3 regions of the Virgibacillus sediminis genome follow, and region 1 is predicted to be linked to each of the others. Evidence: riboswitches for the same ligand, from Rfam matches in the RefSeq annotation. Region 1 holds a riboswitch; each other region holds the start of a gene.
The links. Region 1 has a riboswitch for preQ1 ahead of queC (7-cyano-7-deazaguanine synthase QueC). Riboswitches for the same ligand answer to the same signal wherever they lie in the genome.
Positions count from the first base shown of each region.

Region 2: another riboswitch for preQ1. It lies ahead of ACFODW_RS03655 (QueT transporter family protein); the one in region 1 lies ahead of queC (7-cyano-7-deazaguanine synthase QueC).
Region 3: another riboswitch for preQ1. It lies ahead of queF (preQ(1) synthase); the one in region 1 lies ahead of queC (7-cyano-7-deazaguanine synthase QueC).

Region 1 is NZ_JBHRRZ010000002.1:23,552-28,795, reverse strand. It holds partial or broken gene ACFODW_RS01150 (hypothetical protein) at 1-95, shown strand, start outside; gene queE (7-carboxy-7-deazaguanine synthase QueE) at 268-990, opposite strand; gene ACFODW_RS01140 (6-pyruvoyl trahydropterin synthase family protein) at 987-1,424, opposite strand; gene queC (7-cyano-7-deazaguanine synthase QueC) at 1,421-2,086, opposite strand; PreQ1 riboswitch class I at 2,235-2,281, opposite strand; gene ACFODW_RS01130 (hypothetical protein) at 2,615-3,088, opposite strand; gene ACFODW_RS01125 (GNAT family N-acetyltransferase) at 3,131-3,637, opposite strand; gene ACFODW_RS01120 (SIMPL domain-containing protein) at 3,752-4,405, opposite strand; gene ACFODW_RS01115 (SLOG family protein) at 4,552-5,103, opposite strand; gene mscL (large conductance mechanosensitive channel protein MscL) at 5,218-5,244, opposite strand, start outside.
Region 2 is NZ_JBHRRZ010000006.1:47,122-52,365, forward strand. It holds gene ACFODW_RS03640 (SRPBCC family protein) at 1-98, shown strand, start outside; gene ACFODW_RS03645 (catalase) at 242-1,855, opposite strand; gene ACFODW_RS03650 (DUF3891 family protein) at 2,097-2,861, opposite strand; gene ACFODW_RS03655 (QueT transporter family protein) at 2,979-3,464, opposite strand; PreQ1 riboswitch class I at 3,472-3,516, opposite strand; gene ACFODW_RS03660 (VOC family protein) at 3,673-4,539, shown strand; gene ACFODW_RS03665 (alpha/beta hydrolase) at 4,613-5,215, opposite strand.
Region 3 is NZ_JBHRRZ010000003.1:234,428-239,671, reverse strand. It holds gene asnB (asparagine synthase (glutamine-hydrolyzing)) at 1-165, shown strand, start outside; gene ACFODW_RS03085 (sodium:calcium antiporter) at 372-1,373, shown strand; gene ACFODW_RS03080 (YciI family protein) at 1,398-1,664, shown strand; gene pflA (pyruvate formate-lyase-activating protein) at 1,981-2,694, opposite strand; PreQ1 riboswitch class I at 2,904-2,949, shown strand; gene queF (preQ(1) synthase) at 3,061-3,549, shown strand; gene ACFODW_RS03065 (queuosine precursor transporter) at 3,602-4,243, shown strand; gene glpK (glycerol kinase GlpK) at 4,466-5,244, shown strand, end outside.

The DNA.
Region 1 (5,244 bases):
ATTTGGATGAGGATGTCATAATTACGCCAGTTACCAGCCAACATCTGGACAGAACTAAATTATTTTACTCAAAAAAAACGCGAACAATGAACTGAATCAGCGGAGGAAATATGCGGAGACTCCTGCGGGAGGAAAGGCCTAGGCGAGACCCGCAATCGCTAAGCACAAGGAGGCTCACCAGCCGCCAGCGGAAAGCGAAGCATATTTCCGCGGGGGGCGACCTCCGCTCAGGCCTCGCCCCGTAAGTTTCCATGTCTGCACGCCTCTCTAAACGCCGCGCTTATTCCCCCACAGATACGTATGCAGCTGCGGAAGCACCCTTACATCTTTCAGAATGTCATTCTCCATGACCCGGTCAATCAGCTGTTCATACCGGCGCAATGAATATGGCAGAAACTCTTTCTCATCGGTGGTTTCCAAATCATCATTGCCAACCTGGAGAAACAGTTCCACTTGCGGATAGCGTTGATGGATCTCCTGCGCATAAACCAGATCGTCCTCGTCAAAAATGACCACCTTTAGGCTGAAGCTGCCTTCCTGCTTAAGCTGCAGTGATTCGATAATGAAGTCGAGCACGGAAAAGTTTGTTTTCATGCCGGAGCTCGGCGGCTTCGGTGACAGCGTCAGATCATCAATTTTCGTAAACCACTCCTGCCATCTGCTTCCCTGTGTTTCCAGTGCCACCTTGATTCCGTCCGCATGCAGCAGATCGATCAGCCCATCCAGCCTTGCCAGCAGTGCAGGATTCCCTCCGGAAATGGTGACATGGCCGAAATGTTCGCCGCCCTCCTGCTTCAAGGCATCCACAATCTCCGCCGGTTCCATTTTCCTGATGGCGTCCTTCTCCGAGCCATCCCATGTGAATTTGGAGTCACACCAGGAACAGGAATAGTCACAGCCTGCCGTCCGTACAAACATGGTCTTCCTGCCAATCACCATTCCTTCCCCCTGAATAGTCGGCCCGAATATTTCCATCACAGGTATCGTCATATCCGATCCCCCTCCTTTGGCCTATAAATACAATAGCTTGTCGGTGTTTCCCGCAAGTAAACCTGGACACATGCAGGCTTATTCGGGAGGGTATCCAGATATTCCTGTACGATTTCCCAGATGGTCCGTGCCACTACCTCTGTGGTCGGAAAGAACTCTGCATCTTCATCTGAAAAAGATGCATCCTCATTCAAGGTCGTATGGTCAAAGCGTTTATGAATCAGATCTTTTACCTTTTTGAAGTTGACCAGGAAGCCGGTATGATCCAATTCATCTCCTGCCACCGTGATGTTGGTGAAGTACGTATGGCCGTGCTGCACACTGCACTTCCCCGCATCTTCATGCGGTACATAGTGGGCGGCAGCGAAATGGAAGTCTTTATTGATTTCAAACGAATAGCCATGGACTGCCGGCGGGTATATTTGCTGCATCATTCTGTATGCACCCCGGCCTTCTGTGCTTCATACTGCTCCAGCCCTCTTTGGCGCAGCTTGCAGGCAGGGCATTCGCCGCAGCCGCTTCCTTTCACACCGTTATAGCACGTCAACGTATGCTCTTTTACAAACTCGAAAGCATCCAATTGGTCGCTCAGTTCCCATACTCCGGCTTTATCGAGCCACATTAGCGGTGTATGGATCACAAAGTCCTCATTCATTGAAAGGTTGAGCGTCACATTCAGCGATTTCACGAAAACATCCCGGCAGTCCGGGTAGCCGCTGAAGTCGGTCTCACATACTCCGGTAATCAAATGGGCAGCATTCACCTGTTTTGCCAGCACACCTGCGAAGGAAAGAAACAGCAGATTCCTTCCCGGCACAAAGGTGGAAGGAAGGCCGTCTTCCCCCTCCGTAATGTCCATATCTTTGCGTGTCAACGCATTCGGGGCCAGCTGGTTCAATAACGACATATCCAATTCATGATGCGGCACCTGGAGCTTCTGACAGATTTCTCTTGCACAATCCAGCTCTTCGCTATGCCGTTGGCCATATTGAAAAGTCACTGCTTCCACTTCATCGAATTTTTTAAGCGCCCAAAACAGACAGGTCGTACTGTCCTGCCCGCCGCTGAATACAACAATCGCCTTTTTATTATTCATGTTCATTTCCTCCTCTTTTCTTCAGGCTGTTTTTATTGATCAGGTCACCCTCGGAGTAGACTTCACATCAAAACAGCCTCTTGTTCAATAGAAAGAGAAGCAAGCATTTTCCCACTAAAAAAACAACACAAAGAAGGCAGTGTTGTTTGTCTCCTTAGTTTTTTATAGAGGGATGGAATTGCGAACCTCTCCTGCATCAAGCAGACTTCTTTTTCTGTTTTCAACTAATTCTAACACAACCGGACTGTTTACCGTAACAGTTTTATCCTTGGATGGACAGAGGACATGGCTAATCCTACTAGCATAAACCTTCACATCCATGAAAAAACTCCCGGGTTTTTCACCCGGAAGTGGATTCTATCGCCCGCTGTTCGTCATATTCCGCTGTTTCCGTTTATTTAAAAATTTACGTACAACCGGATAAATCACCGGTCCGTATTTTACCAATCTGCGAATCAAACGCCCCATGGATTTCTCCTCCCATACAAAAGGTTATATATATCCTTCCTCTTGGAGAAGTTTTTTAAACTACCTTCCATCCACCGGGCTGGTTCCCCCATCTGCTGTCCCGGTTCGCTTCCGTGTACGGTCCATTCTCTCCAGCACGCTGTAGTCCCTGGTCTTATGCACGGCAATTCCATGGCGGGCAGCATAATCGGCCAACTCCCGGAATATGCCGGACGGCCGGAAGTTCTCTATCCTGATCGGCAGCCCCTGCTTCAACTTGATCCTGGCTGCCTTCTTCGCCCAGCCGATGCGCAGGAATTTCACTGCCACGACTTCATCCGGACGGTATATTTTCCGGTAGACTCTTTGGCCGAACAACAATACCCGTACATGAAATGCTTCATCCTCCATCCGGATCTGCCATTTCAGGCTGCAACAAACTAAGTATACCGGGATAAAGGCTAGTAATGCATAGATCGATAAATTGATGGAAATCATCCCTGCAATTACTAGCAAAGTTCCTGACCATGCAGAAATCCTTCCCTCATAGCACATGCTGCTCCTCCTCCGCAACCGCAGTTTATCTTTCCCAAAGACCTACGCCGTGCCTGCCGCATCCTTGATTTTCAAGACCATTTGAATGGTATTCAGGGTGTGCCCGTCAAAATTATCCTTGAATTCCGAAACCGCCTCAAACCCCTTGGCATGATAAAATCTCTTGCCGATTTCATTCTGCTTCTCCACATTCAAGTGGACCTCCTCCACGCCTCCGAGATGATCTACTCCTTCATACAGCAGAGCAGTGCCGATTCCATTTCCTTGATAATCCGGATAGAGATAGATGGCTCCCAGTTCCACCTTTCCATTCTCCTTCACCTGGGAAAAGTTCGCAAAGCCGACAATCCGGTCACCCGCTTCAGCGACAAAGATATGTGTATGTTTCAGACGCTTTTTCATGGACCTGTCACTATAGGCATTCTGCAGAAATTTCTCCTGGATCTCTGGCGGAATGATTCCTCTATAGGTCTCTTTCCAACTCTTCACAGCCACCTGCTGTACATGTTTGATATCCTTTTTCCTCGCCCGCCGGATTTCAAAATCCATGTCATCCCCCTCTTTGCCATTGATGGAAATATTTTAAATTATTATAACATTTATATTCCCCTGATGCTCCCATTCATCCTTTTAAAAAAAGCAGCGGAATGTCCGCTGCTTTGATCAATAGGCGAATTCCGCCTCGATTTCTGCTGTAATGGTGAGCTGTCCAGGCTCAATCGGTGTCACCGCAGCCTCCTCAGCCAGTGTGAATGCCGCATAGGGCTGGACAGCTTGGACGGACTGCTCGGTAATGTTGATAGGTGTCGTATCGATGGAGACCTGCATGGTCCCCGCCAGAGCAACCGCCTTGGATACCGCATTGCTCAAGGCCGATTGGAGTGCCTGCTGGTATACTGCCTCCTGGTCGCGGAGGATCAACCGAATTCCGACCACACGATTGGCACCGCTCTGGACCGCTGCATCGATCAGCGCACCCGCCTGTCCGATATCTGTTACTGTCACGGTAATTTCATGGTAGACCTCATATCCCCTGAACACCTGTGACCCGTCCACATAATCATATCTTGGTTCAATCCGGTAGGCAGTCGTCCGGATATTTTCAGCAGCCACTCCTTGATTCCTCAGTGTTCCAATAACCTGGTTCATCCGCGAACTGTTCTCTTGCTGGGCCTGGGCAAGCAACTCATCTTCCGTTACAACCCCCAGCTGGATCCTGGCTGCATCTGGGGATGCCGATACACTTCCTTTTCCGACAACCGTAATGATCCGCCTCAGACCGGCCGGCTGCCTGTACTGCACAGGATAGTAATTCAAGACCATTCCGCCTTTCCATTGAAATATTTATATATGTATATGCCTGTATCGAGCGGATTATTTTCCATAGCCTATTTTATCACTTGCTGCCCCGTGCATATTCCCCGTTTCCGACCAGGGCTCTATCCTACCAGGAAGGAGTCAGGCTACCCCCAATAATCCGGGTCGGACATCCGCATTTCTTCCACAATGTCATCGAGGTCAGCCGGAGTGATGGTGTAAATGGGATAGTTCTCCTTCTCCTTTGCTGCCGCATGGAAAAAACGGGTGCTTCCCGGGAACTCTTCATCCATTAATAGTAAACAGGCATCACTTTTATCGGCAAGCCACATATTTTTAGCCTTAAATTGATATGCCCCTTTGTACTCCCCTTTATAGATGGGTTGGTAAAAATCGGCGACCATCATCAATTCCTGGTATTTCTCCTGCAATGGCTCAGGCCAGCGGGATTCCTGATTCTCAAATGGCGGAAAAATCCCCAAACGGATATCATATTCCTCCTTGAGATCGAGCACCACTTCCGCCGTCCACATCTCCACTCCCATCTGGCCGGAGATCAGCACCCACTCAAGCCCCTCTCCCATCAAGCCGGTCAATCTCTTCTCGAAAGCGGCCTTGATAAAGGAAATACGCGGGTCATCTTCTTTAAAAATATTCAATTCCATCGGTTTATAACCCGTAACAGCCAGTATCCTCATATTCCTTCCACCTTTTTTCATGGTAAAAAACCGGCATTCCTCCGCCGGTATACTTTTAACGTTAACAATGACAGATCGGATTTGCCAATGTTCTACACCAACTGAGTTGATGACTTATTTCAACTTCCGGTTCTGTTCCTT
Region 2 (5,244 bases), on a different contig from region 1:
TTTCCATCCTTCCGAACGGTCAGAGTTATTTTGAAGCGTCCACTGAGTTCGCCTCAGTATCCAAGCATCGAATCAAGCGGCTGGCAGAACTCCTTTAATCCCCTGGGACAAAATCATATGGGCTCTGGTGCTGGACATGTTATTCCTGCTGATGAATGGTATAACCGGTTATAAATACTTAAGAATAAAGCACCCCAAAAGTTAGATTCCATAACTTTTGGGGTGCTTTAAGTCGGCAGTTTTAATATGGGTCGGCGTCATGGCCTTTGTCCATTGCTTCTTGTGGCCCTTTTTCACTGTCTTCATTGCCGAGCGGGCCCGGCTTGGAGTTCTTTCTCTTCATTTTCCCGGCTTCCTCCAGCCCTTCATGCAGACGGCGGCCGTATTCCTCATCTGCAGACTCTGCCAGCTCCACCATCTTATTTTGAATAAGCTGATCACATTCTGATAAATCTCCTACAAGGTTGGAGAGCAATTCATCTTTTTCCCAGTCTTCGAACATGCGGAATGTTTCACCGGCCTGTTTTGTGTTATCATCCCGGTCGATCGTTTCTCTGACCAACTTTCCTTTCACCTCAGGTGTATACTCTTTTCCTGATTGTTCGGCTTCTTTAAAACCTCCGAGAATCGATGGTTCATAATTGATGCTCGGGTTTTTATTATCACCGACATGGCGGTCTACTTCATAACGCATGTTGCCGCCTTCCTGGTTGGTATTCACCTGCTTTTTCGCACGGTTGATCGGAAGCTGCAGGTAGTTTGCTCCTACACGGTAGCGCTGCGTATCTGAATAGGAGAATGTCCGGCCTTGGAGCATTTTGTCATCAGAGAAGTCCAGTCCATCAACGAGCACACCAGTCCCAAATGCGGATTGTTCCACTTCTGCAAAATAGTCCTCCGGATTCTTGTTCAATACCATTTTTCCTACAGGCAGCCACGGGAACTGATCTTCCGGCCACAATTTTGTATCATCAAGCGGATCAAAATCTAATTCCGGGTGTTCATCATCGCTCATTACCTGAACATAAAGCTCCCATTCCGGGTAGTTCCCTTGCTCAATAGCCTCATAGAGGTCCTCTGTTGCATGATTGAAGTTATTGGCCTGTATTTCCTCTGCTTCTTTCTGTGTAAGGTTTTTAATGCCCTGTTTCGGCTCCCAGTGGTATTTTACCAGTACAGCCTTCCCTTCGCTGTTCACCCATTTATACGTATTGACACCGGAGCCTTGCATTTGGCGGTAATTTGCAGGAATTCCCCAAGGCGAGTAGACGAATGTAACCATATGGAAGGTTTCCGGGGAGCTCGCACAAAAGTCGAAGAACCGTTGGCTGTCCTGGATATTGGTTTTCGGGTCCGGCTTAAAGGCATGAATCATGTCAGGGAATTTCATCGCATCACGGATGAAGAAAATTTTCAGGTTATTACCAACCAAGTCCCAGTTTCCATCTTCTGTATAGAATTTAACCGCAAAACCACGAGGATCTCTTAATGTCTCGGGGGAATGCCCGCCGTGTATTACCGAGGAAAAGCGGACAAATACTGGTGTACGCTTTCCTTTTTCTTGAAAGAGCTTAGCCCTTGTGTATTTGGAAACGGGCTCTTCTCCTGCAGTTCCATAAGCCTCAAAGTAGCCATGGGCGCCGGCCCCACGTGCATGGACCACCCGCTCAGGAACCCTTTCCCTGTCAAAATGACTGATTTTTTCAATGAAATCATAGTTCTCTAATGTACTTGGACCACGATTTCCCACTGTGCGTATGCTTTGGTTGTTGGTGACTGGATGGCCCTGCCTGTTGGTCAGGGTATCATCATTTTCATAATTGGTGGGCTTGCCATTGGATTTGTCTTCAGCCATGCAGTATCTCCTCTTTCCATAAGTATTTTGGCACAAGGATGCCATAGGACGCCACCACCCCATCTAAGAGGCGCTATTCATATAATGACCTTTATGGAGGTTTATTAATCTAATTCTTCCGGGAAAGGGAGAGACTTTTTATAGGGAGAAGAATTGTCCTTTATGACTAGGGATCAGAGGGAAGAAAGAAGGTTTGTAGGCTGGCCGGCGCTTGTGATAAAGGCGCCGGCAACCATGGCCATTATTCTGCAGGGACAAGCCGGACATGGACCTTTTCTGTTTCCGCTTCCTCATAACACGCAATTAGACCCTTATCTTGGATATCCTTCTTTTGAACCCTCTTTTGTTCAACTGTAACTTCGAGTGGCTCCTCGAATGGGAAGTTTTCAATGGCGACTGTTTGTTGGTCCAGCCATTTTATGTCTATCACATCTTTGGAGAATCCCTCCAGTTTAAAAGGAAGAGGAATGCCTTGCTTGAAGAATGGGTGTTCATCTTGCTTTTTAACCCCCGGGTCGTTAATGCAGACATACAGGGAAAAGTTATCACCAAGCTGGACCAGCCCATAATGAAATTTAAACAAACGTTTGTTGTAATTGGAGAGGCTCTCGATGATCCGCTGTTGTCTTGCCTCTTCCTGTTGTACGAACCGTTCTGCTTCCTTGCCGGATTCAGCAGCAAGAAACCGCTTATAATGTTCACTGCAGAGAAGCGCAGCATAAGGATCTCTTTTTTCCACTTCATCAATCCCGAGGGTATATAGGACAATTTTCGGATGGATGGGGAAGTCAGTAAATGTAAAAGGTTCATGTTTTGCATCATTCCAGAAAGGCTGTTTATCAAATTCCTTCCACCCTAAATCATGCTGCTGGATGGCATAGAGTACTGATTCCTTCCATTCTTTCCCACGGAACCCTTTCCATTTTTCCATGATTTCTCCGGAAAGTTCGGCATGGTGGTGCTGCTCGACTAAGACAAATTCGCTATCATGTTCCCTTACTATCATTTCATCTCATCCTTTCGATTTGATGCCTACTTTGTATTTTTCCCTATATTGATGAATATGTAAACAGAAAGGAAAACAGCAGCCTTTCGTCTGCTGATACAGGAAAGGCTGCTGTTTTTATAATAACTTATGAAAGTGGAGGCGCTGGTTGAGTGCATACATAACCGGAATACCGACTGCTAAGACCACAAATTCTCCTGCGGCAGTTGTCAGCCAAGTGAATAGGAAAGGCAGCCCCAATGCCAGGTTCAACTCAAAGGCAATAATAAACATGTTGAATGTAAAAATAAGTGTATTAAGAACCAACAACACCCAAATGTTTTTTATATACTTTGCGAGGAATATGATGATGCCAAGTGATATGGCGGAATGAGCAACACCAAACACTAGGTCATAGATTCCCAGCGGGGAAAAGAAGAGGTTGCTTAGAAAGACACCGAGAACAATACCGAAAAAGTACTTCTTGTTAAAGACAACAAGGTGGTTGAACATTTCGGGGATCCTGAATTGTACGTTGGTAAAGCCAAAGGGCTGTATCACCATCGATACAGTGATATATAATGCCGCAAGCAAAGCGTTTACGACGATTGTGTTAGATTTCATATTTCTTCTCTCCTTAGTTTTTTATCGTGGGAGGTTCCCGAACCACGGTCTGAACCTAACAAGTATAATATAAACAAGCGGCATTGGGAAGGATACCTGTAACAGACAGCGGAACAATTTGACAAAACTTAGTGGAGACCCTACAATAGTTACATATAGTAACTTAGTTAAATTAGGTAATCAATATAATGTAAAGGACGTTTTATACATGGAGGAGAAATTTTTTAGAAGTCCGGCAACCCATGTCGGGCAAGTGAACATTAATGTTACCGATCTGGATAGATCCCTTGCTTTCTATCAGGAAGTGGTTGGATTCAACGTGTTGGAAAAGTCGGGGAATACTGTCTCGCTGACAGCTGATGGCAGCCGGCCGCTGTTAACCATTGTCGAGCCTGAAGGCGCCCTGCCGAAAGAAGAGCGGAAAACCGGGTTGTTCCACTTTGCTATTTTACTTCCATCCCGGTCTGACCTCTCCAGCTTCTTGACCCATCTTATTAAGTCAGGGCAGACGCTGCAATTAGGCGCCTCTGACCATCATGTAAGTGAAGCTCTCTATTTTAACGATCCTGATGGAAATGGCATTGAAGTCTATCGGGACCGTCCTTCCGGCGAATGGGAATGGAGTGGCGGTAAAGTTAAGATGGTTACGGAACCTCTCAATGGAGATAGTCTGGTTGCTGAAAGCGATCGGGAATGGCATGGACTGCCCCAGAAGACTGTCATGGGGCATATTCATTTGCATGTAGCAAATTTGACAGATGCAGAAGTATTTTATAAGCATGGTCTTGGGTTTGATATAGTGACGACCTATCCAGGTGCATTGTTTATATCCACCGCCGGATACCATCATCATATCGGCCTGAATATCTGGAATGGGGAAGGGGCTGGGAAGCCCTCTACAAATAGTGCTGGGCTTCGCTGGTACTCCCTCGTTTTCCCTGATGGAAAAGCAAGGCAGGAAGCTGTTGACCGTCTCGAGCAGGCAGAATTTAACGTAGAAAAAGCAGGGGATGCTTATAGAGTAGAAGACCCGTCGGGCAATAAGATCCATCTCATAGTGGAACATACAAAATAGCTGGTGCTCCCTGGATGACCTGTTCATAATTTGAAAAAACCGTTCTGCCAAGCTGTATGGCAGAACGGTTTTTTTAGATGGTTTGATACCATTTTTTTGCTGCTTGCACTTCTGCCATAGTCAACTGATGACCTCTGTTCTCCCAATGCAGTTCAACGGAAGCCCCTGCATTTCCAAGGAGGGATTGCAGGTCTTCGGATTCCTCTGAAGGACAGATGGGATCGTTGATTCCGGCAGCGATGAATACCTGTTTTCCGGATAAGTCCGGAAGATTGATTCCCCTGCGCGGCACTATGGGATGATGCAGGATGGCCGCGGCAAGGCTGTCTTGGTAATGGAACAACAGGCTTGCTGCTATATTTGCCCCGTTCGAGTACCCGACAGCAGTAATATTATCTCTCGAGAAATTATACTTTTTAGCTGCATCGTTCAGAAAATCATTCAGTTCCTTTGTACGAAAGATTAAGTCTTCTTCATCGAATACACCTTCGGCAAGACGTTTGAAAAAACGCGGCATGCCATTTTCTAATACATTTCCCCGAACACTCAATACATTTGCTTCGGGGTCCACCTCTTTGGCAAGAGGAAGCAAGTCCTCTTCCGTGCCGCCTGTTCCGTGTAACAAGAGCAAGGTAGGTTTATCGGGATTGCTTCCTTGTTGGAAAATATGTTTCATCTGAATTGCTCCTCTCTTTGAAAACTTTG
Region 3 (5,244 bases), on a different contig from region 1:
TTCGAATTCATGAAGCGGGAAAAGGTGGAAGCCATCAATCGCACGGAAGGAAAGGAATTTAAAGATCCATGGTATGGTCAGCTGATGAAAGGGCCGCAGCTGATTGCCCATCTTTGCCAAATTGATTATTGGTTGCGTGAATATGATGTGAAGATCAGCAGGTAGATGGGTCTGTCGGGGGGAGGGCATCCCTATTAGGCCTTGTATTTTCCATAGACATAATTAGAAGCATTGAAGTCCTGTCGAATTGTCGGCAGGGCTTTTTTAATCTCCAGTATTTGGAGTCAGTGAATTAGTTGTACAGTTTGCTTTTCAATTTTGGAGGTTGGGGGTATATTAGAGGATAGGTCTTGAAATTAGGAGTGATTCTATTGGTATTCGTAATATTTTTCCTTGCAGCAGCACTAACTGTATATACTGCCATGAAGCTGTCCGAGTATGCGGATGTTATCAGTGAAAAGACCAATATGGGCGGTATGGTTGTCGGAACGATCCTTCTGGCTGGAGCTACCTCTCTTCCCGAAGTCACCACCAGTTTCTCCGCAGTTTTGATCAACAATGTCGATATTGCTATCGGCAATATGCTTGGATCAAACCTATTCAACCTGCTGATCCTGGCGGTGTTTGATTTGGTGTACCGTAGAAGGCAGTTGTATCTTCAAGCGGGCAGAAGCCATTTGTTTTCAGCGGTGCTGGGTTTGTTCCTAATGCTGATGGTGACATTGGCTCTCTTCCTGCGGATTGACTATACGATTTTAGGAATTGGTGTGGATGCACTGTTGGTACTGCTTGTATACGTGATCGGTATGGTTGTCATCAGTCGTATGCCTTCCGCTCCGGAACCGACGGAGGCATTGATGGGCGACAGCCCGGAGGCCGGCAGAGAAGAACCTCCAAAGGACATTTCAGTCAAAAAAGCGGTGATAGGGTTCATTATCGCTGCCGTAGCAATCCTGCTGGCTGGTTCGGTATTATCCATCACCGGCGATCAGATAGCGGTAATCACCGGCATGGGATCGAGCTTTGTTGGAAGTTTCCTTATCGCCGCAACGACATCCCTGCCAGAAGCGGTTTCTGTCTATGCAGCGTTGAGATTGAAGAACATGAACCTTGCTGTCGGCTCCATCCTCGGAAGTAATATGTTCAATATGATCATCCTTGCAATATCGGATGCAGTATACCAAGGCGGCTCTATCATGGCTGATGTTTCTTATTCCAATCTATATACCGGGATTGCCATCAGCGTGCTCTCTGCAGTGCTGATTTGGGCCTTGCTGCGAAAACGTTCTGCATCATTGTGGACGTACAGCATCCCGTCAATTATTACAGTCATCGGTTATTTTATTGTGTCCTATCTATTGTTCCAGGGATAAATTGATGAAGGGGGAAGTTGGATCATGAAGTATTTTGCAGTATTTCTGCCAATGAAAGATGAAGGGAAGAGTAAAGAGCTGCGAGCGGCGCATCTTGCGTATCTAGAAGAGAAAGAGGAAGAGGGCAAAATCTTCGCGAAAGGCCGCTTTACTGATGGAACCGGCGGACTGGTTATTTATCAGGCAGCTGATTTTGCAGAGGCGGAAGAGCTGGCGAAACAAGATCCATATGTAACAAGTGGTGCCAGGGAATGTGAGGTTCATGAGTGGACCATGACACTTGCAAAATAAGAGTAAGATTGGGACAAAAGTGTTTTATTCAATGATAAATCCGAACGAACTAGAAAATTTGATTAGTGGATATAAACCGCTTCGGAAAATACACTTCGCTTTCAGCGGGCGGCTGGTGGGCCTCCTCGTGCTGACGCACTGTGGGATCTCACCTATGCCTTTCCTCCCGCAGGAGTCTACGTGTATTTCCTCCGCTATTTCAGATTATTGTTCGCCTATAGAGTTAAACGTTTTGATATGTCACAACCCCTTTTTAGGTGTTCACTGAGTAGAATCTATACGTAGCCAACCGGAGCATCTCTGCCCCTCGTACCTTTTAAATGATTTGATGGTTCAGTATCTGCTCTGCATTGCTGAGGCGTGCGGCTGTAGGTGTTTTCATACCTTCTAACTGATAACCTGGTTTGTCTCCGTTCAGGTAGGGAAGCACCTCCACCTTTTCTACGTTTTTCAATGTATGGATGAAATCGGAGAGAAGTATGAGGTCTTCATCGTGGTCACTGACACCTTCGATCAGTTCATGACGAATCCATACCGGCACATTTCTATCAGATAAATGGCGGGCGAACTCCAGAATATGGCTGTTCGTGATTCCCGTGTGTGCTCTATGTTTATCCGGATCAATCTGCTTCAGATTCAATAGAACCAAGTCGGTATTGGATAGCAGCTGGTCCAGCTGCTTCATGAAAAAGTCGGATTTCGTATAGCAGCCCCCTGCCGTATCAATTGCCGTGTGCACCCCCAGTTTTTTCATTTCGCTGAACAATTTATTAAGGAATTTGGTATGGAGAAGAGCTTCACCTCCGCTGACAGTAATTCCACCTCCTGAAGCCTGCAGGAAGGGGAGGTAGGTTGTTACTTCTTGGACAATCTCTTCCACGGTTATCTCCCGGCCTTCGCTGATTCTCCGGCTGTCTGGCTGATGACACGATCTACAGCGCATGGGACATCCTTGCATGACCAACAGATAACGCAGGCCGGGTCCGTGCTCCTTTGTACATGTTTGTATGGTATGGAGGCGATCCTTCATTATTTCTGCTCCTTTCGGGAACTTCTGCCAGCCTGTATGGTCGGAGCTGACGGAAGTATAGAAGGTTGAATGAACATTAACTATAGGTCCAATATATCATATTGTGACTCATTCCAGGAATGAAAATATTACAAAATAATATGTATATTATAAATAAAAAATTGCGGATGACAGGAAAAACAGGAATGTGTATAATAGAAACGTTGAATACGTGAGAGGTTCTTAGTCCAACCCTCTATAAAAAACTAAGCACTAATTCATAATTATGAAGCCATGTGCCTTAGGACACATGGCTTTTTATTATTTCAACAAAAACCACAAGCAGATTTCCGATAATTGATCCAATCGATACAGAGGAGGAATGTAATGAAAAAACAGGATGTATCCGATTTGACACTGCTGGGCAACCAGGGGGTCAGCTACGATTTTGACTATAATCCAGGGGTGTTGGAAACCTTTGAAAATAATCACCAGGACCGCGATTACTTTGTGAAGTTCAATTGCCCCGAATTCACCACCCTATGTCCTATCACCAATCAGCCGGATTTTGCGACCGTTTATATAAGTTATATCCCTGACGTAAAAATGGTTGAAAGCAAGGCATTAAAGCTCTATCTCTTCAGCTTTCGAAATCATGGAGGCTTCCATGAAGACAGTATGAATATCATTATGAATGATCTGGTGGAACTTATGGACCCACGATATATAGAGGTATGGGGGAAATTCACACCGCGTGGCGGTATTTCCATCGACCCTTATTGCAATTACGGACGTCCGGGCACGAAGTATGAAAAAATGGCAGAACATCGGATGATGAACCATGACATGTATCCGGAAACCGTTGATAACCGCTAAGGGCTTTATAGAGGGTTGGCAGAAATCTCTCTGTTGATTTAGGAGGTTTTCTATGTTTATCTATTTGAATGCTTTATTTGTTGGACTTTTAGTTATCTCAAATATTTTAGGTGTCAAATTATTCAGTGTCGGGGAATTTATTCTGCCGGCTGCAGTCATTGTCTATGTCATCACCTTCTTGATTACAGATGTCATCGGTGAGGTCTATGGCAGGGATGCTGCACGAAAAACCGTTCAAGCAGGATTCTTTACCCAAGTGCTGGTAATGGTGTTCATTTTGATTGCCATCCAGCTTCCTGCCGCGTCAAGTTTCGGTCTCCAGACGGAATTTGAGACGATTTTGGGTGGGAGTTTCCGAGTGATGGCGGCCAGCTTGTTGTCCTATGTTGCCAGTCAGCATCTAGATGTGAGTCTATTTCATCGGCTGAAAGAGAGTTATGGCGGGAAAAAATTATGGCTGCGGAATAACCTCTCTACTGCAGCCGCACAACTTGTAGACACGACTATTTTTATTACGGTTGCCTTCTGGGGCATTGTTCCGACAGGGGTTCTCCTCGGCATGATTGCCACGCAATATGTTTTTAAACTGATCGTGGCACTGATTGATACACCGATTGTATATCTGCTGGTAAATATAGCCAGGAAACAGAACACAGTAAAACCGGAAGATCTTACGGTACGCCATTCCTCTTAAGGGATGGCGTTTTATTTTGTTTTTAACGAAAATCTGTTACAAGGATCTTTGTTATGGGAAAAGTCCAATTGGGGAAGATGGAAGTTAATAAGCTTTTGTGCATGGTATAGAAGTAGAGAATGTATGGAAATAAAGCGCTTTAATTGCTATCATCGTAGTAAATACATCAGGTTCGGCTGCTGACAACCTATTTAAGGAGGAATTGGCTTGAGGGAGAAGTATATGCTTTCGATTGATCAGGGGACTACCAGTTCACGAGCAATACTCATCAATAAGGCGGGGAAAATAGTGGCTACAGGGCAGAAGGAATTTGAACAGTTCTTTCCTCGTCCAGGATGGGTCGAGCACGACGCCAATGAAATATGGACATCTGTGTTAGCCTGTATCGCCGATGCGCTGAGGAAAGCGGAAATAGATCCGGGACAGGTAGCTGGTATAGGTATTACCAATCAGCGGGAAACCACAGTGGTGTGGGATAAAAACACTGGTAGGCCAATCCATAAGGCCATCGTCTGGCAGTCCAGACAGACGGCAGGCATTTGTAAACAATTGGAAGAGCAAGGGTATACAGAGATGATCCATGAAAAGACTGGGCTGCTGATCGATCCTTATTTTTCCGGGACGAAAGTGAAGTGGATTTTGGACCATGTAGATCATGCACGGGAAAAAGCTGAAAACGGCGATTTGCTGTTTGGAACCATTGATACATGGCTCGTGCATAAACTTTCAGGTGGGAAGGCCCATGTGACCGATTATTCCAATGCCTCCCGAACCATGCTGTTCAATATATATGATCTCATGTGGGATGATGAACTGCTGGAAATGCTGGATGTTCCAAAGTGTATGCTGCCAGAGGTTCGTCCTTCATCAGAGGAGTATGCCCGAACGGTCAGCTACCATTTCTTCGGCCACGAAGTTCCTATCGCGGGAATTGCGGGAGATCAGCAAGCGGCATTGTTCGGTCAGGCCTGTTTTGAAAAAGGGATGGCAAAAAACACTTA